Regions from separate parts of the Exiguobacterium sp. A1_3_1 genome, predicted to be linked through region 2. Evidence: riboswitches for the same ligand, from Rfam matches in the RefSeq annotation. Region 2 holds a riboswitch; each other region holds the start of a gene.

Region 1 (5,343 bases), on a different contig from region 2:
TATTTAAAATTAGTTTTACTGTTTTGTGAACGTTAGCCGAAATAGGCATGATAGAGCCGTTTCGCTTTGACGAGATCCGCCTCGCCATGAATCAGAACACGTCCATCTCGGAAAGCGACCATCCGATGTTCGTCCGTCGTAAACGCCAGCAAATATGGATTATGGGCGGAAATCGCAGCGACCGGCTGGAGACGTTGTTTCAACTGTTCCAGATCCCGCTGTCCGTCTCCGCGGATTTGAACGGCATCCCGACCGCACAGTGCCGTGAAACGAACCGTTTGATCCGATAAGTAAGGGTAGGACGAATCGATGCCGCACGACGGGCACTCCGTTTTCTTCAGTGACTGGACGTTAATTTGTTGAAACGTATTCGACCAGACATCAAACGCTAGCAAGCGCGTTCGCATGGCGTCCGTCTGTCCGCTCAGCCACTTCAATGCTTCCGTCACCTGTAAAGAAGCGACCATCTGTACAGCCGGTCCAATGATTCCAGCCGTATCACACGTCTCTTGATCTCGCGGTAATTGATCGAGTAGACAATGCAGACAGGGTGTCTCCCCGGGACGGACGGTAAACGTGATCCCGTAACTGCCGACACAACCACCGTAAATCCATGGAATCGAGCGCAATAACGCCATGTCGTTCATCAGCAAACGAATATCGAAATTATCCGTCGCGTCGATGATCAGATCGATATCATCGAGTAGCCACGTCAGCGCTGCCCGGTCGACGTCTACTACATGCGCTTCGATCGTCACCGTCGAATTAATCACTTCAAGCCGTGCTTTTGCGGCAATCGCTTTTGGTACGATGTGACGCGCATCCTCCTCGGTATACAGCTGTTGTCGTTGTAGATTACTCCACTCGACATAATCGCGGTCGACGATGCGGACGACACCGACACCGGCGCGGACGAGTTGCTCTGCCGACGCCGTTCCGAGCGCTCCCATGCCGATGATCAGTACCCTTGCTGATGCCAAGCGTGCTTGTCCCGCTTCCCCGATCGGTTGAAATCGAGTTTGCCGTGAGTAACGGTTCATCGAATCAATCCACTCGTTGGACTACTCGCGACCGCATACTGTTTCTTCTCGATACGTCCCGCTTCGTGCCCGAGGCGCCCTGCTTCGACAGCTAGTCGCATGGCGTGCGCCATCTTGACCGGATCTTTCGCATGGGCGACAGCGGAGTTCAATAAGACACCATCCGCTCCTAGTTCCATCGCATAGGCGACGTCGGTCGGTGAACCGATTCCGGCGTCGACGATGACCGGCACCGTCGTCTGATCGATGATGAATTGCAAATGGAGCGGATTGAGGATCCCTTGCCCGGAGCCGATTGGTGACGCCGCCGGCATGATGGCGTGACAACCGAGTTCTTCGAGTCGTCGTGCAAGGACGACGTCGTCCGACGTATACGGTAAGACGATGAAGCCTTCTTTAAGTAATTCTTCAGAAGCCCGCAACGTCTCGATCGGGTCAGGTAATAACGTCTTGTCACAACCGATCACTTCGACCTTAACCATGTCGCACATACCGGATGCCCGTGCAAGCTTCGCCAACCGTACTGCTTCTTCTGCTGTCTTCGCACCGGCCGTGTTCGGTAGTAGATCGTACTTCGTTAAATCAAGCGACTCGAGGAAATTCGCTTGTTGTTTATCAAAAATATCGAGCCGACGGACGGCGAACGTCAAGATTTGTGAGGCGGACGCATCGATTGCTTCTTGCTGTACCGTAGCATCCGTATATTTCCCTGTTCCGAGTAATAATCGTGATTCAAATGTCTTTTCTCCAATTTTCAGCATGTTTATCCTCCTCCTACGAAATGAACGATTTCAAATGTGTCATTGTCCCGAACGACCGTCTGACCGTACACCGTACGATCAATGATTTGTCGATTCTGTTCGACGATGACGAGCTTTTCCCCTAAGCCGAGTTGCGTGAGCATGTCCTCAATCGTTTTAATCTGTTCGATCGTGTGGTCATTGCCGTTAATCGTAATGTTCATCGGACTTCCTCCTTCTGAATCAACCGTAATGTATTTACCAAGACTTCCGCTGTCGCCGGTGCGAGTAATATGCCATGCCGATGATGCCCCGTCGCTAGGAAGATCCGACGGGATGAATCGGCGACTCCGATATATGGCAAGCCGGACGCCGTTTGCGGTCGTACACCGGACCAGACTTCTTCGATGACCGCGTCACGAATCGGTGGATACAGTCGTTCTGCTGCTTGAAGCAATGACGTGATTCCAGCGACACTGACACCGACCGTCTCGTCGTGCGGCAGTTCGGTCGCACCGATCAAAATCCGACCGTCTGCTTTCGGAACGAGGTAGCCGGCGTCGTCAAACAGAATCGAGCGTAACGGCTGACCCGCGAGACGGACGGCGAGACCTTCCCCTTTGACCCCATATGTCGCGATCGAAATGTCAGCTGTATCGAGCAAGGCTTGCGACCCGCGTCCGGCAGCAACCGTCACCGTTCGTCCGGTCCAGATTCCCGCATTCGATTCGATCCTAATGAAGTCATCGTTCTCTTCGATGCGTGTGACATCTACCTGTTCTTCAATCGATATGCCACGTGCGTGTAAGGCATACATCAATGCAGTCGTCAGTCGTCGTGGATCGATTTGACCGACAGCTGGAAACAGATGCTCGCGTCCTTTACGTTTTAACAAAAACGGTTGTTCCCGGTATCCACAATCGATGCCTGTTTCTCGCTCGAGTCGACGTGCAAGCAGTGGATACAGACGACGACTTCGCGCGGCAAGTGCATGCAATTCTGCTCTCAGCTCGATGTCCGTCGCAAGCATCCCGGCAGCTGCGCGGCTCGTTCCTCGTCCGCATGTTCCACGTTCTAAGACGACGACGGATTCATTCTGACAGGCGAGACCGTAAGCAAGCGTCAACCCGATGACTCCGCCGCCGATGATGATGTGATCCGTCATACGCGAACCCCCTGGTAACGCCTGATGGCGGCGAGTGGATCCGATTGACCGAGAATACCCGATAAGACAGCGATTCCGGTTGCACCGGTCGCTGCGATTTCAGGCATGCATTCTGGTGTAATCCCACCGATCGCAATGACTGGTTTCGTCGTGAAGGTGACGACTTGCTTTAATGCGTCGATCCCTCGTGGTGGCACGTCCGGCTTCGACGCTGTCGGATATATATGACCGTACAGCAGTCGGTCGGCTCCTTCCGCTTCTGCTGTCAGTGCCTCTGCTAGTGAATGGACCGATTTCCCGATGACGAGATTCGGAAAATGACGTCGCACATCGCGGACACGCAAGGAACGGCGCGTCAGCTGCACACCGATGCCGGCGACATGGGCGACGTCGACCCGGTCATGAACCGTTAACTGTTCAGGCGAATAACCATGCCCAAGGAGTGCTTCAATCAGATCAAGTAATTCTGCCGCCGATAAGTTCGGTTCACGTAGATGCAGCTGATCCGTATAGGGTTGAAGTGATTGAAAGGTCTTTATTTCGTCAAGCGGATGAATGGATCCCGTCGAAATCAGATGTAAACGCATCATGTTCTTCCTTTCCATACGAAAAAGGACCACTCCCGATGTTGAAGGGAGTGGTCCGAAAATGCGCTGAAGCGCTAAGGATATCTAAGGTTTCGAGCCACTTCCCTCCGCTAGTACGAACTAGATCAGGTTCAAAGGGTCCGGATACTTCCGTCTCAGTCTGCTGGGAGACTCCCCTAGTGTCTTTTCGTGTTTAATTGGCTTGCCCCATTAGTCTAGCATGAGTCGCTTTGCTTCGCTAGTCCTAGTTGAGCGCTTCCACTTGCTGAATCAGCTCCGATTTCGTCGGTCGCTGTTGCTCTTGGCTGTCGGCATACGTCTGCTTTAGCTTCAGGATGCGCATTACTTTAGCATCGAGCATCTCCGGCGTCAGCGTTTTGTCTTTGACGGCTTGCATCACTTCAGCATGAACTTTTGCGTAAGCACCTGCCTCTGAAAACATCGCCATATCAGCTCCATTGACGAGCGACTGACGTGCCGCTTCTGCGAGACCATATTGTTTCGTGATCGCCCCCATGACGAGATCATCCGTGATGATGACACCGTTGAATCCGAGTTGCTGACGCAAGAGGTCAGTCAAGATCGGCTTTGAGAGCGAGGACGGATTCGTATCGTCGTACGCGGGATAGAGAATATGGGCGACCATTACCATCTCGGCGCCCTCTTGGATCGCTTCTTTAAACGGTAACAGTTCCGTCCGCTTCAATTCTTCCTTTGATGCCGTCACTTTCGGTAGCCCGACATGGGAATCGACACTCGTATTGCCGTGACCGGGAAAATGTTTGACGACCGGAATCGTTCCCGTCTCCTGCATCCCGTGCATCAGGGCCGTACCAAGCGTCGCGACAGTATTCGGATTAGCACTTAACGCACGGTCGCCGATGATCGGATTGTTCGGATTACTGTTGACGTCAAGGACCGGCGCGAAGTCCATGTTGAAACCATAAAATTGTGACAAATGTCCGAGCGTACGTCCGACGTCTTCCATTTTCACTTCATCTGCTCCTTGCGCTATCCGTTGACTCGTCGGTAACCGTAATCGTTGATCCGGTACCCGGCTGACCCGTCCGCCTTCTTCATCAATCCCGACGAACGCATACGGTTTTTGGTTCGTCTCTTGAATCGCACGCGTGAACGTCAAGAGTTGCTCTTCCGACGTAATGTTTCCGCCGAGCAGTAAGACCCCGCCAATCGCATGCGTCTGTAACAATTTCCGGTCAGCTGCTGAAAGTTCTGTGCCGGCGACTCCGATGTAGAGCAGTTGATCGATCTTTTCTGACGTCGACATCGCTTTAAGTTGCTGCTTTAGTTTTGCTTGTTGTCGTTCTTCTTTCGTCGGCTCAGGCTTCGGTTTCTTTTCTTCTGTCGGTTGCTTCGTTTCCGGTTGTGATGGTTTCGTTGGTTCCGTCGTCTCCTGTGCACACCCTGCAAGCAACAGACAACCGATCAGTACAACTTTCTTCACAAAGGATCCTCGCTCCGCACACCATTGATCGAATAATAGACGGAAATCTCAGCGTTCAAGGATTGCGAGACCGAACAATATTTATCCTTTGATAACGAGATGGCGCGACGGACCTTATCTTCCGGGAGATCACCTTCAAGCCGGTAATGAATCGAGATCGACGTAAAACGCCGCGGATGGTCCTCTGCCCGTTCTCCTTCGATATCCATTTCGAAATGGGTGATCGTCAAGCGCATCTTCTCTAAAATCGAGACGATATCAATTCCAGTACAGCCGGCAACGGCATGTAGTAGCAGTTCAGTTGGTCGTGGCGCTTGGTTTTCACCACCGTTTTCGGGTGCTGCGT
Region 2 (5,343 bases):
AAAGATGACGGAATTACAAGATCGAAAAGCCCAGATGGTCGATGCCGTCCTGACGGCTCCAGACAGTGATGCCTTGACCGTCAAGGAACTCGTTCATCTCGTAACGACAAAGGAGGAACATCGGTGATCCTTGATCTCCTGCTTGGTTACCTTATCGGTAGTATTCTTGGCGGTACGCTCTGGAAGTACGTCAGTCGTACCGATTTGGCTCAGATCGGCTCCGGAAACATCGGCGCCCGCAACGCCCATCGTGCCGGTGGACTCCCGGCCTTTTTATTCGTGTATCTGTTTGATGCCGCGAAGACCGTTTTTGCACTACAGATCACAGACGCATTTTATCCCGTCGCTCTTGCCGTGCTCATCGGTCACTTGTTTCCGTTGTTTCATCCGCGACGCGGCGGTAAAGGGTATGCCGTATTTTCCGGCATCGTCTTCGCCATCACGCCGTGGGCATATCTTGCCGGACTAGGCATACTCGGTCTGTCTTATCTCGTAACGAAAGATAGCGTCAAAGCGGGACTGATTCCGGTTGTTCTACTCCCGTTACTCCCTGTCTACTTTGACGCGGGACCCATCAATATCTTGTGTACCGTTGCCGTAAGTCTACTTGTCCTGTGGGCTCATGATGCACTCCACAAGCCAGTCATTACATAAGGAGGACGTCTCATGATCGATTTTTCCATTGCCACCGCTTCGGACGCGGAAGCAATCCATGAACTGAACTACCTCACCTTCACGGAAGAGATTCCGCAACATCAACCGAATATCGAACGGAAACGGATTGACCGGTTTCATGATCAAAACACCTATCTGATTGGCAAGGAAGACGATCGACTCGTCGCGATGATTGCTATTCGGAAGCATCGTCCTTTTTCGCTTGAGGAAAAGGGCGTGACGCTAGATGAGACACTGACGGACCCAGCGGAAATCCGCTTACTCAGCGTTCGTCCCGAATACCGCAATAGTCGTACGTTCATGCAATTGATGCGCTTTTTGATGGTCTACTTGGAGCGGGAAACGATTGATCATGTCTATATCAGTGGTACGACACGGGAAGCTAAACTATATGCGCGGTTCGGCTTCACACCAATCGCAGCAACGCTCGGTAGTGGCGATGCCCAGTTCGTACCGATGTTGTTGTCGCGCGCAACATACGAACGGTCCGTCATCGCGGACGTTTTACGTCCTCTGCATTTTCTAGCCGGTCCGGTCGAGGTTGCACCAACAGTCCGCCAAGCGGCGCAACAAGCACCGCGCCCACACCGGACGGCCTCGATGCGCCAGCTCGATCAAGATTTACGTGGTCGGATGTGTCAGTTGCTGGATTTGCCACATGTCTCGATGGCTGTTGGCAGTGGCACCCTCGCCAACGATATTGTCGCACAACAACTGAGTGGACATGGATTGATCCTAAACGGTGGCGAGTTCGGTCAACGCTTGATCGATCACGCGGCACGAGCAGGAAAGTCATTTGATATCCACCTACTTCCGTCCGGTCACCCAATCGAATTAGAACAACTCGCAAGCCAACTGCATCAAACGGAGTACGACTGGATTTGGTTGACGCATTGTGAGACGTCTACGGGCGTTCTCTACGATCTCGATGCGGTAAAAGCGCTGTTAAATCAACGAACCGCACTCATCGTCGATGCGATCAGCGCCGTCGGGACCGGACGTTTCTCATACGCTGGCTGCAGATTCGTCACGACCGTCTCCGGAAAGGCAATTGGGGGTTTACCGGGTCTTGCGTTCATCGGGCATACGTCCAGCGTATTGCCTTCCTCCCGGATTCCACGTTATCTGGATCTCGGACTCTATGCGGAAGGGGTTGCTTTTTCCGGTTCCTCAAATCTGTTGCTGGCTTGTCAGGCAGCGCTCGATGCCCTTGATCTCGATCAAGCCGCCATCAAGATGACTTATCTCGAACAGGCCGTTCGGGCGACTGGTTTCAACCTGCTTGCGACTCAAGAAGCACAAGCGCCGGGAATTCTGACGATCGTCCATCCGTCGGCAACGGCTTTAGGAGACGCTCTCCGGATCCAGGGCTATCATGTTCAATATGAAAGCGACTATCTCGTCCGCAATCAATGGCTCCAAATCTCAACGATGGGACAGACGACGATGCGGCACATCGAACGTCTCATCCGTGTATTAGTCCGTGAAAACCAACGCATCACCATAAAAAATGAACAAAATGAAAGACCTCTTAACCCTTGATTTCAAGCGGTTTGGAGGTCTTTCGACTTTAAAAAATAAAAAATAAAGGTTTAAGGATTTAAAACATAGGGGTATAAACTCACTAGCACCGCATCAAACCGGTGACTTACTCACACATGTTTCTCAATATCAGCGTAATGACCTGGGAGAGAAATGCAAAGTCACGAAAGCGTCAGATTCAAAGCGAGTCTGAAACCGATTGTCTTAGCATGTTTCATATTGTTCAGGACTTGTCCTGCTCCTACATTCATTACCTTTTGAGGGCTATACCAAATTCAAGGGGGAAATGAACATGTCAGTTAAATTAACAGCCGAAAAACGCGAGGTACGTCCACGCTCACTCCGTAAACAATTACGTCATGAAGGAAAAGCTCTTGGTGTCGTGTATGGTTACAAAGTGGAAAGTACACCAATCGCATTCGAAGAAAAAGAATTGCTTAAAATCGTTCGAGAAAACGGTGAGAACGTCTTGATTTCACTGAAACTCGACGGTAAAAATATTAACGTCTTGATCAACCGTCGTGATATGGATGTCTTCACACCAACTGTCGATCACGTTGAATTCATCGCTGTTAAAATGGATGAAGAGACAGAAGTCGAAGCAGACGTCGTACTCGTCGGCGAAGCAGCTGGCGCTAAAGTCGGCGGATTCCTGTCACAGACACTCTTTAAAGTAACAGTCGAAGCAACACCAGATAAATTGCCAGAGAACGTCGAAGTCGACGTCACGAACCTCGAAATCGGCGATTCAATCTCTGTAGCTGATCTTCCGGAACAAAAAGATTTCCGTATCGTCACTGAAGGCGACATTCAAGTCGCAGCTGTCGTCGAATCAACGCTTGAACAAGAGCTTGAGGAAATCGAAGAAGCAGAAGCTGAGGCACAAGCGGAAGCTGGTGAAGACAACGAAGCGGAAGCTACGGAAGAGTCTTCAGAAGAAGCAAAAGAAGAGAACGAAGACAACAAATAAGTCGTTTGACGATACGCCCTTCGTGGCGTATCGTTTTTTTGTGTCTTGACAATAGACAGAAGATTGCCTAAAGTGAACAGCGTATCACCTATTACCATATCCACTAGGGGAGCCCATTTGGCTGAGACGATTCACTTCGGACCCTTCGAACCTGATCTAGTTCATACTAGCGTAGGAAAGTGGAGCGATCACATCCAATGACTCCTGCTGCGCGCAGTTTTTCTGAGGACCGCTCTCTTTTTTACGGAGGGCGGTCTTTTTTGGCGTCTCCCCCATTCTAAGGAGGACGTACCTAATGCAAAACTGGAAAATGAAAGAAATCATGGTCATGATGATGCTCGCCGTCGCTTGCGGGGTCATCTATCTTGGTTGGTCAACACTCTGGTTACCGATGTCTGCGATCTTCGGACCTGTCGGTGCCAACTGGATGTTTGGGATCTGGATCATCGCGAGCCCGCTCGTCGCAGCAATCATTCAAAAACCAGGTGCCGCTCTCATCGCGGAAATCGTCGCGGCAGCCGTCGAGCTGTTCACGGGTAGTCACTTTGGTTTATCGGCTCTACTGATCGGGGTATGCCAAGGGCTTGGTGCGGAAATCGTCTTTGCGATGACGCGTTATCGCCGTTATGACACATGGACATTGATGTTATCGGGTGTTGGAGCCGCGATTGGTAGCATTGTCTATAGTCTGATCGCGAACGGATTCGGTTACTACACGACGACGACGTTGCTTGCGACAACTGGCTTACAATTAATTAGTGGCGCATTACTGGGCGGCTTGCTTGCAGCGATTCTCGTCCGTCGCCTTGTTGCGACCGGTGTCTTGAACGGGTTTGCGGCAGGACGTGCGAAACGGGAAGTCGCATGATTACTGTCGACGATCTCAGCATCCGCTACCCCGGTCAGATGAAGTCGGTGCTCGATCATGTATCGCTGACGATCGAGCAAGGAACGACCCTTCTGCTCGGACGAAGCGGGAGTGGCAAGACGACACTGCTTCATGCCCTAGCCGGACTGACACCAGAGACGATTGAAGTCGAACAGACTGGAACCGTTACCCGGTCCGGTTCGGTCGGAGTGCTGTTCCAAAATCCAGAAGAACAGTTCTGCATGGAAACGATCGGACGCGAAATCGCTTTTAGCTTAGAAAACCGGTCGATTCCACGCGCAGAGATGGAGGAACGCATTGAACGCTTACTCGCACTCGTTGGTCTCCCTCTCCCCTTCTCGACACCAATCGCGAGTCTATCCGGGGGGATGAAACAACGCCTCGCGCTCGCCGCGGTCCTGGCACTTGAGCCGACGATCTTATTACTCGATGAACCAACAGCTCAGATTGACCCGATCGGGCAACACGAGCTGATGGCGTTGATCTTTCGGATTCAGAAAGAACATGATTTAACGATTGTCTTGATCGAACACCAACTCGATGTCTGTTTACCTTACATCGACAAAATCGTCTTACTTGAGGACGGATCAGTGACTGCAACGGCGCATCCGCAGGATTTGTTCCCGCAGGCGTATACAGAGCTTCAATCGAAAGGGATCGCTGTTCCCTCTTTGTATCCGTACACGTTAGAGACGTTACCCATAGACGGACCACAAGCAGCGCGACTTCACGTGCTTCCTCCAGTCGCTACAGCAGGCACTGCCTTGTTACACGTCGCTGTATTATCGACGAAAGCCCCTTACCCGCTGACCGATGCGACATTTTCCCTGAAGACGGGAGAATGGGTGATGCTACTCGGGGCAAACGGATCCGGGAAAAGTACGTTGCTTGCAACACTCGGGCGGTTGCTCTCGCATCAAGGAACATATCGGTTCCAGGAACGTCCGGCTCAGCGTTACTCACGGCGACGCTTTTATGAGCATGTTGGCTATGTCTTCCAACAACCGGATCTGCAGTTTCTCAAACTGACAGTCGAAGCGGAAATCGACTGGAGTCACCGGGCAGCGACGAGTGATGAGCGCACAGCGTTGCTCGAACGGCTGGAACTCGCATCTGTCAAACAGCAGTCACCGCTTGCGCTTAGTACGGGGCAACAACGAAGGCTCAGCGTCGCGACGATGCTCGGGCAGTCGAAGGATATGTTGTTGCTCGATGAACCGACGTTCGGACAGGATGGATTGACGACACGGCGGCTCATGGAACAGTT
Region 3 (5,343 bases), on a different contig from region 2:
GGAATGTCTTCTTGTCCGATATGCAAACCAGCTCCGACGAGTAACGCGATATCGATCCGGTCATTGATGATCAAAGGAATGTCGTGTCGATCCGTCAGTCTCTTCAACCGAACTGCCTGATCGTAGAATTCCTTTCCTTGTGCGGTTTTTTCTCGTAGTTGCACGATCGTCGCACCACCTAAAACAGCTTCCTCAACGATCGTCTCGATCGCGACGCCAGGATGGTACCGACGATCCGTCACTGCATAGATGGAGTAATCAATTGACACGTTCTGTCACCTCCACCAGTTCTTGCTCCGTCATGAGGCTGATCGCATTGAACAATTCTCGTTTAAAATCACCAAGACCTTGCGCAGAGACTGCTTGTTCTCCTGCTTTTCCCATGACGAATGTTCCGTGAACAGCCGCCTCAAACGCCGTATATCCTGCGCCGAGGAAGCTCGCAATCAAGGAAGCCGTCATACAGCCCGTACCCGTGATGTCTCCTAGACGAGGTGTTCCTACATGTAATTCCATTTCGCGCGTTCCATCCGTGATATAGTCGTTCGGACCTGTCACGACGAGGACAGATTTGTGTTTGCGAGCGAATGCACGAATACTTTCTCGATCCATCATTGCATCTCCCGCAGCATCGACTCCCTTAGTTCGTCCGTCTTCCCCAAGTAACGTCTTGATTTCAGAAGTATTTCCTTTGATGACCGTACACCCGAGATCAATGAGTTCTTTAGAAAAGGCAGTACGTAATGTCGTTGCCCCTGCTCCAACTGGATCAAGAACGATCGGGACATTCAAACGTCCCGCTTCACGGGCTGCAAGTCGTTGAGCTGCTTGCATGTCTGCATCGATCGTACCAATGTTTAAGACAAGGGCTTGCGCGAGTCTAACCATCTCTTCTACTTCGCGAATGTCTTCCGCCATGACGGGTGATGCTCCAACAGCGAGTGTGACGTTTGCGCAGTCGTTGATCGTTACCGTGTTCGTCAGATGGTGAATGAGTGGTTTGTGTTCAAGAATGGTCGTAAACATGTGTATCCCTCCAAAGTGAATGAAAATGATGTGTCGGTCCAATACCTTGTCCGAGAGCAAATCCATGACGAATCGCCTCCGTGACATAGCTCTTTGCTTGTCTTACACTATCTGTCAAATCTTCTCCAAGCGCCATCCGCGCCGCAATCGCCGCAGATAAGGTACAACCAGTTCCATGAGTATGTTGATTGTCTAACCGTTCCGATGTGAAGCGGTGTTCTACTTCCCCATCAAACAACAAATCCGTCGCAGCTCCTGAGAGATGTCCACCTTTTAGTAATACTGCCCCTGTCTGTGTAGCTAATTGATGCATCGCCAGTCGCATTTCATCTAGATTGGTGACCGATCGTCCTGTTAAACGCTCCGCTTCCGGTAAATTTGGTGTGACGAGTGTCGCAAGCGGTAAAAGCTCCGAAATCAATGCTTGTTCAGCCTCCGTCCGTAATAGGGCATGACCGCCTTTAGCGACCATGACGGGATCTAATATGATCGGAACTGTCTGTTTGCGGAGATGTGTAGCAATGACACGAATCGTCTGCGCATTCGAGACCATTCCGATTTTGATCGCATCGACACGAATGTCTGAAAAAATCGACGTTAACTGGGCATCTACGATTTCTGGAGATAACTCTTCCACCGCTTGAACACCCAACGTATTTTGCGCCGTGACAGCTGTCAGGACGCTCATTCCATAAACGCCTAAAGCTGAAAATGTTTTTAAATCTGCTTGAATCCCAGCTCCACCACCGGAGTCGGATCCCGCAATCGTCAGTACATGTTTCATATTCTTTTCACCTTCCCATCGAGCAATATAAGGGAGTCGTGACCGACAAAAAAGCGTCGACCGCTGTAAAAAAGCAGTCGACGCTATACGAAAGCGTTATACACGCATTCCGGTATCCGTTCGGCTCAACTTTCCTACGCTGGTATTATCCAGTTCAGGTAATAGGGTCGAAAACAGATTGGTTTTCCTCTCAGCCGGATTCCTCCAGCTCCCCTAGTTGCTCAAGTATTCGTTTCGCCTTAACTGTAGCACAGCAGCAAAAAAAAAACGAGCCGAAGCCCGTTTTTTGATTACAGATATGCCAATGGATTCACTGCATTCAGAGGAGAAGAAGCACTATATTGATAACCTCCGACATGTAGTTCGAAATGTAAGTGTGGTCCTGTTGAATTTCCTGTACTACCAAGTGTTCCGACTTGCTGACCTTGAGAGACCGTTTGTCCTGCATGAACAGATAATGAGCTCATATGAGCGTAAACCGTCGTATAGACTTTTCCATCCAAGAAATGCGAAATCATGACGTGGTTTCCGTAAGGTCCACCACCTGATGCTGTAATGACGGTTCCGGCTGCTGCTGCGACGATCGGAGATCCGACGGGACCTTTGAAATCGACGCCATTATGGAATGTATAACCGTTTGCTCCACTAGCTGGTCCGAACCCTTGTGATACCCCACCAGAAGATGGTCGGACAAATTTCCCACCACCTGAAGCGATTGGTGTTGTATCTGAACTTGTTGATTCTGTATTCTTATTGGCTTGTTTTGCTGCTTGAGCACTTGCTTTAGCAGCTTTTTCAGCTGCCGCTTTCTCTGCTGCTGCTTTTTCAGCCGCTGCTTTAGCCGCTGCCTTCGCTGCCGCAATCGCACGTTCTTGCGCTTCGAGAGTCGCTTGCAGTTCTTTTGCGTCTAACAGTTCTGTCGTAAACTTCGTCTTCCCTTTTCGTAATTTTTTGAGTGTAGCACTACGCTCTTTCATTTGAACTTTTAACGCTTTTTTTTGTTCAAGCAATACTTTCTTTTCTTGCATTTGCTCCGCTTTTTTCTCAACAAGTGCTTGCTTTGCTTCTGCTAATTTTTGTTGTGTCGCGATGTAATCTGAAATCATTTTATCATCTTGTTCAGCAATCTTTTTACCCGCCATGACACGGCTGAATAAATCACCTAAATCCTTTGATCCAAAAATGACTTCTTCCCACTTAATCGAATTTCCATCGTTTTCTTGGAAAACACGTAAACGATCACCGAGTAGTTCTTCCTGCTTCTGTAGCATCTCCTCGTAACGAACAATGTCTGCCTTTAACTCATCGATTCGATTGCTTAACTGTTTAATTTGTTTATTTTTTTCGGAAACTTGGAAAATCTTTTCGTTAATCGCTGCGTCGATTCGATTGATTTGACGTTGTTCTTTTGAAATTTTAGCTTCTTGCTTTTTAATCGCTTTTTCTAATTTACGTTGTTCAGCGGCATTTTCAGCCTTTTTTTCTTTAATCGTTGCTGCCGCGATCGGTTGTGTACCTGTTGTAAGTAATGCCCCTAAAACAATGGTAGAAATTAGTTTTTTTAGCATATATCGTTTTCCTCACTTATGTATTTTCATTTTTTATTATAGTATTCAAGTTTCTCTCATATCTGAAATAGATTATAGCACCCTAATCGTTTCAAAAAAATTTCATTTACATTTCAAGTGAAAACGTTTTTTTGTAATATATATATTTCTTATCAAATATAAAAAAAAGAACCGTTGCATATGCAACGATTCTTAACTGTTTAAAACATAGTCATTGGATTTACTGAGTTAGCTGGACCTGTTGCACTGTAGCTGTATCCACCAACGTGAATTTCGAAGTGCAAGTGTGGACCTGTTGAGTTTCCTGTGCTACCACGTGTACCGATTTGTTGACCTTGGCTGACGCGTTGACCTGCACTAGCGTTCAATGAACTCATATGTGCATAGACTGTCGTATATGTCTTCCCGTTCAATTGGTGAGCAATCATGATGTGATTTCCGTAAGGTCCGCCACCTGATGCTGTAATGACTGTACCAGTTGCAGCTGCAACGATCGGCGTGCCAACTGGACCACCGAAGTCAATCCCGTTATGGAACGTATAACCGTTTTCTCCGCCTGCAGAACCATACCCTTGTGTCACAGCACCAGCAGTTGGATGAATGAAGAGTCCGCCTGATGATGGTGACGGTTTAGGTGTCGCAGGAGCTGACGGTGCTGGCGCAGTTGGTGCTGGTGTAGATGGTTTTGGTGCCGATTGTTTCGACGAACCAGAAGGTTTTGCTGATTGCGCTGCCTTCTCTTGTGCTGCTTGCTGAGCTGCCGCTTCTTTAGCTGCTTGTTGTTCCGCTTCTTTCTGAGCTGCTGCTTGAGCTGCTTCAGCTTCTGCTCGTGCTTTTGCTTCACGTGCCGCTTGAGCTTGACGCTCTTTTTCGATTCGAGCTTCTCGTTCACGCGCTGCTTTTTCAGCTGCAATCGCTTTTTCTTGAGCGATCAAAATTTGCTGGACTTCTTTTGCATCCATCAATTGTGTTTCGAACTTTTCTTTTTTCTTACGTAGTTCTTTTAAGCGTTTGTTCCGCTCTTTTAATTGTGATTCAAGATCCGCTTGTTGACGTTTTAATTCTTTTTTCTCAACGACCAACTGCGCTTTCTTTTCTTTTACTTTTTGTTGCGCATCCGCTAATTGTTTTTGCGTATTTTGGTAATCCGTGATCATTTTATCATCTTGTTTTGAAATGGATTTCCCTGCCATGACACGGCTTACGAGGTCACCAACGTTTTTAGCGCCAAAGATGACTTCTTCCCATTTAATTGAGTTTCCATCATTCTCTTGCATGACACGAAGACGATCACCGAGTAGTTTTTCTTGGCGTTTTAGTTTCGCTTTATATTTCTCGATTTCTTTTCCAAGCTCAACGATTTCACGTTCTGTTGCTTTGATTTGACGATCTTTTGTTTCGACAGCAAAGATTTTTTCGTTCAACGCTTCGTCTAGTCGATTGACTTCTTGCTGTGTTTTAGAGATTTTTTGACCTTCTTGATTAACAGAAGACTCTAAGTTTTTTTGCTTTTTAGCATTGTCTTGTTGCTGTTGTTCGTTTTTGGCTTTCTGTTCACTTAAATCGTCTGCTGCTGCAAAATGAGGTGCTGATGAAAGAACCAGTGCGGAAACGATGAGCGACGCGAACGTTTTTTTCATGTAGTATTCCCTCTTTTTCTGTAGTGTATGTTTTATGATTTATCGTAGAATATTTAAGTTAAATTTAAATTCTGTAATCTTTTTTCTTTTTTATAAGAACGTTTTTGATTATAGCATTCATTCCTCTTCCATAATATTTCAGTGATATTTCAATTTAAATAAATCTTTCCTCTTCTATGTAATAGAAACATTTGGAAGGTAACTCATCGTTGCAACTTTGGAGTGTTTTTGGGAAACTGAAGCGAACAGAAGGAGGATATCATATGAAATTAGACCACACTGGAATTGCCGTTCGCGACATGCAGGAAGCCATTTCATTTTATAC
Region 4 (5,343 bases), on a different contig from region 2:
CAAGCAGAAGTGAGAGCAATGTCGATTTCCCACTCCCATTCGTTCCGACGATCGCGATCCGATCCTGTGCCATGATCTCGAACGAGACGTCATCAAAAATGTGGCGGATTCCGTAAGCAAACGAGAGTTCTTCAGCACGAAAGACGACTTGGCTCGAGTGATCAGTGGAAGAGAAGGAGACATCAGCGGTTTTGGCTTCGAGTTGTGGTCGTTTAATCCGTTCGATCCGCTCGAGTGCTCGTTCCATCGATTTTGCTTTACGGAATAATTTCTCACTCGGTGGAGACGCTTCGTTTGCCCATTGCCGGAGTCGACGAATCGCTTCCTTCATTTTCTTTATTTTTTTCTGTTGCTCTTGGTAGGCGTGGAACTGTTCCATCAAGCGACGTTCTCGTTCGACGACGAACGCGCTGTAATTCCCTATATAGGTTGTCAGTTCACCATCCTCGAGTTCAACGATCGAGGTGACGACGGCGTCTAAGAAGACCCGGTCGTGAGAGACGAGCAGGATGGTTCCTGTGTAGTCCCGTAAGAACTGCTCCAGCCATTCCACGGCAGCTAAATCAAGATGGTTCGTCGGTTCGTCAAGAATGAGCAGATTTGGCTCCATGAGTAACATGCGACCGAGACAAATCTTCGTCTGTTCACCACCGCTCAACTGGTGGAAAGGACGAGTGAGTAACGGACGAAGGTGTAACCCGTTCACCATGCGCTCGATTTTCGAGTCGAGTAGATAGCCATCCTTTTGTTCGAACGCATTCGTCGCTTCCGCATATCGTGCGAGTAACGCATCAAGATTCTCTGGTGCTGTCGCCATCATTTGCTCCAACTGTTGCATCCGAGAACGGATCGCGAGGATGTCTTCAAACGCTGTCCAAAGGACGTCGAGTCCGGTCATCGTCTCACTATATACAGGAAGTTGTTCCAAATAGCCGATCGTCAAACCGCTCTTTTGATAGATGACACCACCGTCCGGTTGCTCAAGGCGAGCAAGCAAGCGGAGTAATGTCGTCTTGCCACTCCCGTTTCGTCCAATTAGACCGACACGGTCGTGTTCGTTTAAGAAGAGGGAAACATCCGTTAAGATCGTTTCGCCTCCGAATTGTTTGGTTAGGTGTTTAATGTCGCAAATCATCATAATCAATTGATCCTTTCGCGCGCATCAAAAAAAGGAGAGCGCAAATAGCACTCTCCATCACGTGTGAAAGATGCGCTTTGCTGTATTTTTCAATCATGAAGTTCTAAAAAGGGCAGACGGGTGCTTTAGAACGCCATTCCATGAAAAATCGCGCGCAACAGATACAATTGTTCCATCAACCAGTGTTTGCACGCGGCAAAGTCCATCTTTTCACACCACCTTTCGTTTCAGATATCTCAAGTTTACTATTTTTTTTTCAGTTACGGAAGTCTGAATTATTTGAACACGCCAGCAATCGAGCTGAAGAAGTCACTGAGTCCATCGAATAATTTAGCGAAGAAACCTTTCGTTTCTTCTGAAGTTGCGAACGCGTGGATGTCTTGTCCCGCATTTTTCAATCCACTCTCGATTTGTCCCCAGTTGATGTTCGCTTGCTCCATTTGATTGAACAGATTCGTCAGCCGGTCCATTTGTGCGTCAGACAACTGGATATTGTTGTTTTGAATGACTTGGACGATCAGGTTTTCGATTTCGACTTTGGTTTCCGGTTTTTGATTGGCGATCTCAGCCTTGATCTCATTCATCAAGTCAGCCACCTTATCCGTTCCGACCGTTTTTCCAACGTCTGATGTGACTGATAATTCTTGCTGTGCTAGATCCTTGCGTTCGTCACTTAACTTTATCCCGGTTTCAGCGGAAGTTTGATCGTACGCCTTCATTATTCCTGTCAGTGCCGATGTCCCGGTCACCTTGTAAGGGGAAGTAATCGTGATGTCGGCATCTTTGACACCCGCTGTGACGAGAGCGTTGAGATACATATCCTTCGTCACCCATGTGATGTTTTCCGTCGAGACGGAGAGTCCATCTCCTTTTTCCGTCAGTTCGATTTTAGCCGACGAATACATGTTGCCGCCTTTTTGCGACTGTGGGATGTTTTTCCCGAGATATTTTTCCTCGTCAGCAGAAGTGGCGATGATCGGTGTGATCCCTTCCGGTGCATTGAGACGTGAAAGCACCCATGCTTTATCTTTTGCGCCGAGCGACTCCCCGAGTGTGACGATCGTCTTATCGACGACTTGTTCGGCGGATGCGGCTGTTGGGAGTAATAAAGCAGAAGCGATAACGGCTGATGCCATGATTTTTGTTGGTGTATGCATAATGAAATCCTCCAATTGTAAGTAACAGAATGAATTATAGTATCAGGTACTAAATTTAGTGTACGGGAACGATGTCTGTTCGGAATCGGTCTGCAGATGGAGACGATATCCGTCTTCTGACACTCCATAGTATAGCGAAAAGGAGACAACTTGACTTCCGTTTTCAGCATGCTATAGTGAATTTGAATCGAATAATGACCACTAGGGGAGTCGGTAGACCGACTGAGACGAACGAAGACGTTCGGACCCTTTGAACCTGATTAAGTTCGTACTTACGGAGGGAAGTGGCGTCAAGTCTTGTTCTTCTTGCGCCATGCCCGTGTGTTTCGGGGTGGTGTTTTTTCGTTTCATAACTAAACGAGGAGGATGAGATCATGACATTCACACAAGAAATCAAACAAGCGGCACAAGCGTATTGGGATAGTAGTTTTACGCACCCATTCGTACAAGGAATCGGGGAGGGGACGTTACCGCTCTCGAAATTTCGGCATTACGTCATGCAGGATGCCTATTACTTAAAACACTTTGCGAAGATTCAAGCGAAGGCAGCGTCAAAAGCAGACGACTTCGCGACGATTGCGACACTTGCCGAGCATGCTACTTCGACTTACGAGGCAGAGTTGAGCTTACATCAATCATTTTTTGAGCCGCTCGGTATTACGGAAGCAGATCTTGAAGCATTTGAACCGGCACCGACAGCATATGCGTATGTCTCGCACATGCATCATGCGAGTGAAGGAACGCTCGGTGAGACGATTGCTGCCATCTTGCCATGTTACTGGTTGTATTATGAAGTCGGGCAACAATTACTAACGTGTACACCGGAAGAAAAAATCTATCAGCAATGGATCGACACGTATAGCTCGGAATGGTTTGAAAAGGTCGTCTTTGAACAGATTGCACGGCTTGATGCGCTGGCGGAGCAAGCGAGCCCGACGGAACGCGAGCGGATGAAACGTCATTTCGTGACGAGTTGTTACTATGAGTTACTCTTCTGGCACATGGGGTGGACGGAAGAGACATTTGCGTCAGTTTACGAAACGATTCCAGCACGAGCGGTATCTTCTTGAATCACTAGATGGTAGAATTAGGAATACCATTTAGTGAGAGTAGGGATTGGAATGGAAATCATAGTCATCACACTCGTAATCCTCGCGGCATATGCTATGCAACGAATGCTTGATAAAGTCAAAGTAAGATTTGTAGGACTTATCATCCCAACGTTGATCGTGTTATCCGGTATATCCGCATCGACTCGAAACTTCAAGGTAGCGTATAGCATGGGAAGCTATATTTCTGCTGTTCTTGTCATCGTCGTCTATGCACTGCTGACTTATTGGTTATACCGCGTCTACCATCGTGCGAAAGAAGAAGCTGAATATCCGTATCAATCATTAAAAGACCGAGGCATCCTTTAAGGAGCTTCGGTCTTTTGGTGTATCACGTCATCATTTTTTCCAGTTTTTAAAGCCGTCACCGAATTCGAGATGCAGTTGATCGGTAAAGACACCGTTCTTAAAGACCGGCACATCAACCGGTAAAGTGCCTTGCGGTTTGAACGTTCCGAAGATTGCGCGGATACCTGCAGGCAGGTTCGGTCCCGCTGATTTTAGATTGCCTGCTTCGGAGTCTGGACCGTTTGGATCGCCTTTGAAGCCATAGACGAGGACGTGTGCCGGTGCGTCCGGTTGAACGGCGACATCGTATGGGTTACGGAGACTGAGCAGGACGGATGGTGTATCCGTTTGTTTCACATAGCGGAAGATCGAAGCCGGAATCGCTTGTTCTGGTGCAGTAGGGAGTAGTTTAGCACTCGTGTTGACGTTGGAACCGACGATGATGTAATCTGCTGCATCGAGTTGCGCCCGTAATGTCGGGTTTTGGTCGAGCGGTAGCGTAGTAGCCGAGTAATTCGCTGTCGTCACGTGCCAGTTCCGATTCTTCGGTAGGGAAGCGATCGTCTTTTTCATGCTGTCCGTTTGATCCGCCGCAGGAGCGATCACAAGAACGTTAGCATTCTTTTTCGGTTTGAATGGTAAGGTCCGCTGATCATTTTTCACGAGTGTGACCGCGGCTTCCGTCATCGCACGTTCTTTTGCTTTATGCTCGGGACTGCCGACGATTTGGTCCGATTGCGCGATTTTTTCAGCTAGGGATGTCGTGTCAGTCGTACCGTTCCAAATTCCGCGTTCTGCTTTCAGTGTCAGAATCCGCTCAACCGATTGATCGATTCGTTCCTCTGAGAGGCGACCATCTTTGACTGCTGCGATCACATCCTTGAAAATCCGGTCGAGTTTTGTGACATCCTGCTCGGAACGAAGGATCGTCGGCATGAGCGCGATATCGACACCGGCGTCAAACGTCTTTAAGACGGCTTCTGATTCCGTAAAGTTGTCGGCGATCGCCTGCATGTTCAACGCGTCTGTGATGACGATGCCATCGTAGCCAAGTTTTTCGCGCAGTACGCCCGTGATGACATCATCCGATAACGTCGCAGGTAAAGGGAAGGTACCATTTATCGACGTGACGACTTCAGGTTCGATTTGCGGCATCCCGATGTGTCCTGTCATGATCATATCGATGTCTTCAGCAATAGCTCGCTTGAACGGTACGAGCTCGACTTGTTCTAGCTCCTGCAGGGACCGGTCAACGACCGGTAATCCATAGTGGGAATCGGTCGCCGTATCGCCGTGACCCGGGAAGTGTTTGGCGGTCGCCGCGACACCTTCAGACTGAATTCCCTTCATTAGAGCGGAACCGAGTGTGCCGACGAGCGCCGGATCACTCGAGAACGAGCGGACACCAATGACAGGATTTCCAGGATTGCTGTTGACGTCGAGAACCGGACCAAAGTTGACATTGATGCCGAGCGCACGCAGTTCCGAACCGATGATATGACCGGCATCATTGGCATATGTGCTACTGCGGGTCGCACCTAACGCCATGTTGCCAGGTAAGTTCGTCCCTGTTCCGAGCCGAGTAACGATTCCACCTTCTTGGTCGATCGTGACGAAGAGCGGAATATCGTTGCTAGCATCTTGTTTGACG

What was found. A riboswitch is a leader RNA that binds a small molecule or an ion and turns the genes downstream of it on or off. The one in region 2 is predicted to bind thiamine pyrophosphate.
Region 1: linked by a shared signal. The riboswitch ahead of F8N00_RS10715 (thiamine phosphate synthase) and the one ahead of F8N00_RS07080 (ECF transporter S component) in region 2 are both predicted to bind thiamine pyrophosphate.
Region 3: linked by a shared signal. The riboswitch ahead of thiD (bifunctional hydroxymethylpyrimidine kinase/phosphomethylpyrimidine kinase) and the one ahead of F8N00_RS07080 (ECF transporter S component) in region 2 are both predicted to bind thiamine pyrophosphate.
Region 4: linked by a shared signal. The riboswitch ahead of tenA (thiaminase II) and the one ahead of F8N00_RS07080 (ECF transporter S component) in region 2 are both predicted to bind thiamine pyrophosphate.

Annotation. Positions count from the first base shown of each region.
Region 1 is NZ_WBYY01000091.1:4,687-10,029, forward strand. Features, by position in the region: gene F8N00_RS10695 (ThiF family adenylyltransferase) at 33-1,040, opposite strand; gene F8N00_RS10700 (thiazole synthase) at 1,037-1,801, opposite strand; gene thiS (sulfur carrier protein ThiS) at 1,804-2,004, opposite strand; gene F8N00_RS10710 (FAD-dependent oxidoreductase) at 2,001-2,945, opposite strand; gene F8N00_RS10715 (thiamine phosphate synthase) at 2,942-3,535, opposite strand; TPP riboswitch at 3,618-3,720, opposite strand; gene nagZ (beta-N-acetylhexosaminidase) at 3,777-4,997, opposite strand; gene F8N00_RS10725 (OsmC family protein) at 4,994-5,343, opposite strand, start outside.
Region 2 is NZ_WBYY01000047.1:14,355-19,697, forward strand. Features, by position in the region: gene F8N00_RS07060 (DEAD/DEAH box helicase) at 1-127, shown strand, start outside; gene F8N00_RS07065 (glycerol-3-phosphate acyltransferase) at 124-654, shown strand; gene F8N00_RS07070 (GNAT family N-acetyltransferase) at 667-2,217, shown strand; gene F8N00_RS07075 (50S ribosomal protein L25/general stress protein Ctc) at 2,510-3,187, shown strand; TPP riboswitch at 3,283-3,382, shown strand; gene F8N00_RS07080 (ECF transporter S component) at 3,483-4,055, shown strand; partial or broken gene F8N00_RS07085 (ABC transporter ATP-binding protein) at 4,052-5,343, shown strand, end outside.
Region 3 is NZ_WBYY01000038.1:14,975-20,317, reverse strand. Features, by position in the region: gene thiE (thiamine phosphate synthase) at 1-269, opposite strand, end outside; gene thiM (hydroxyethylthiazole kinase) at 259-1,026, opposite strand; gene thiD (bifunctional hydroxymethylpyrimidine kinase/phosphomethylpyrimidine kinase) at 1,007-1,810, opposite strand; TPP riboswitch at 1,925-2,035, opposite strand; gene F8N00_RS06135 (murein hydrolase activator EnvC family protein) at 2,101-3,378, opposite strand; gene F8N00_RS06130 (murein hydrolase activator EnvC family protein) at 3,579-5,018, opposite strand; gene mce (methylmalonyl-CoA epimerase) at 5,282-5,343, shown strand, end outside.
Region 4 is NZ_WBYY01000171.1:1,149-6,491, reverse strand. Features, by position in the region: partial or broken gene abc-f (ribosomal protection-like ABC-F family protein) at 1-1,138, opposite strand, end outside; gene F8N00_RS14930 (DUF1002 domain-containing protein) at 1,414-2,295, opposite strand; TPP riboswitch at 2,489-2,595, shown strand; gene tenA (thiaminase II) at 2,670-3,365, shown strand; gene F8N00_RS14920 (hypothetical protein) at 3,417-3,713, shown strand; gene F8N00_RS14915 (glycoside hydrolase family 3 N-terminal domain-containing protein) at 3,744-5,343, opposite strand, start outside.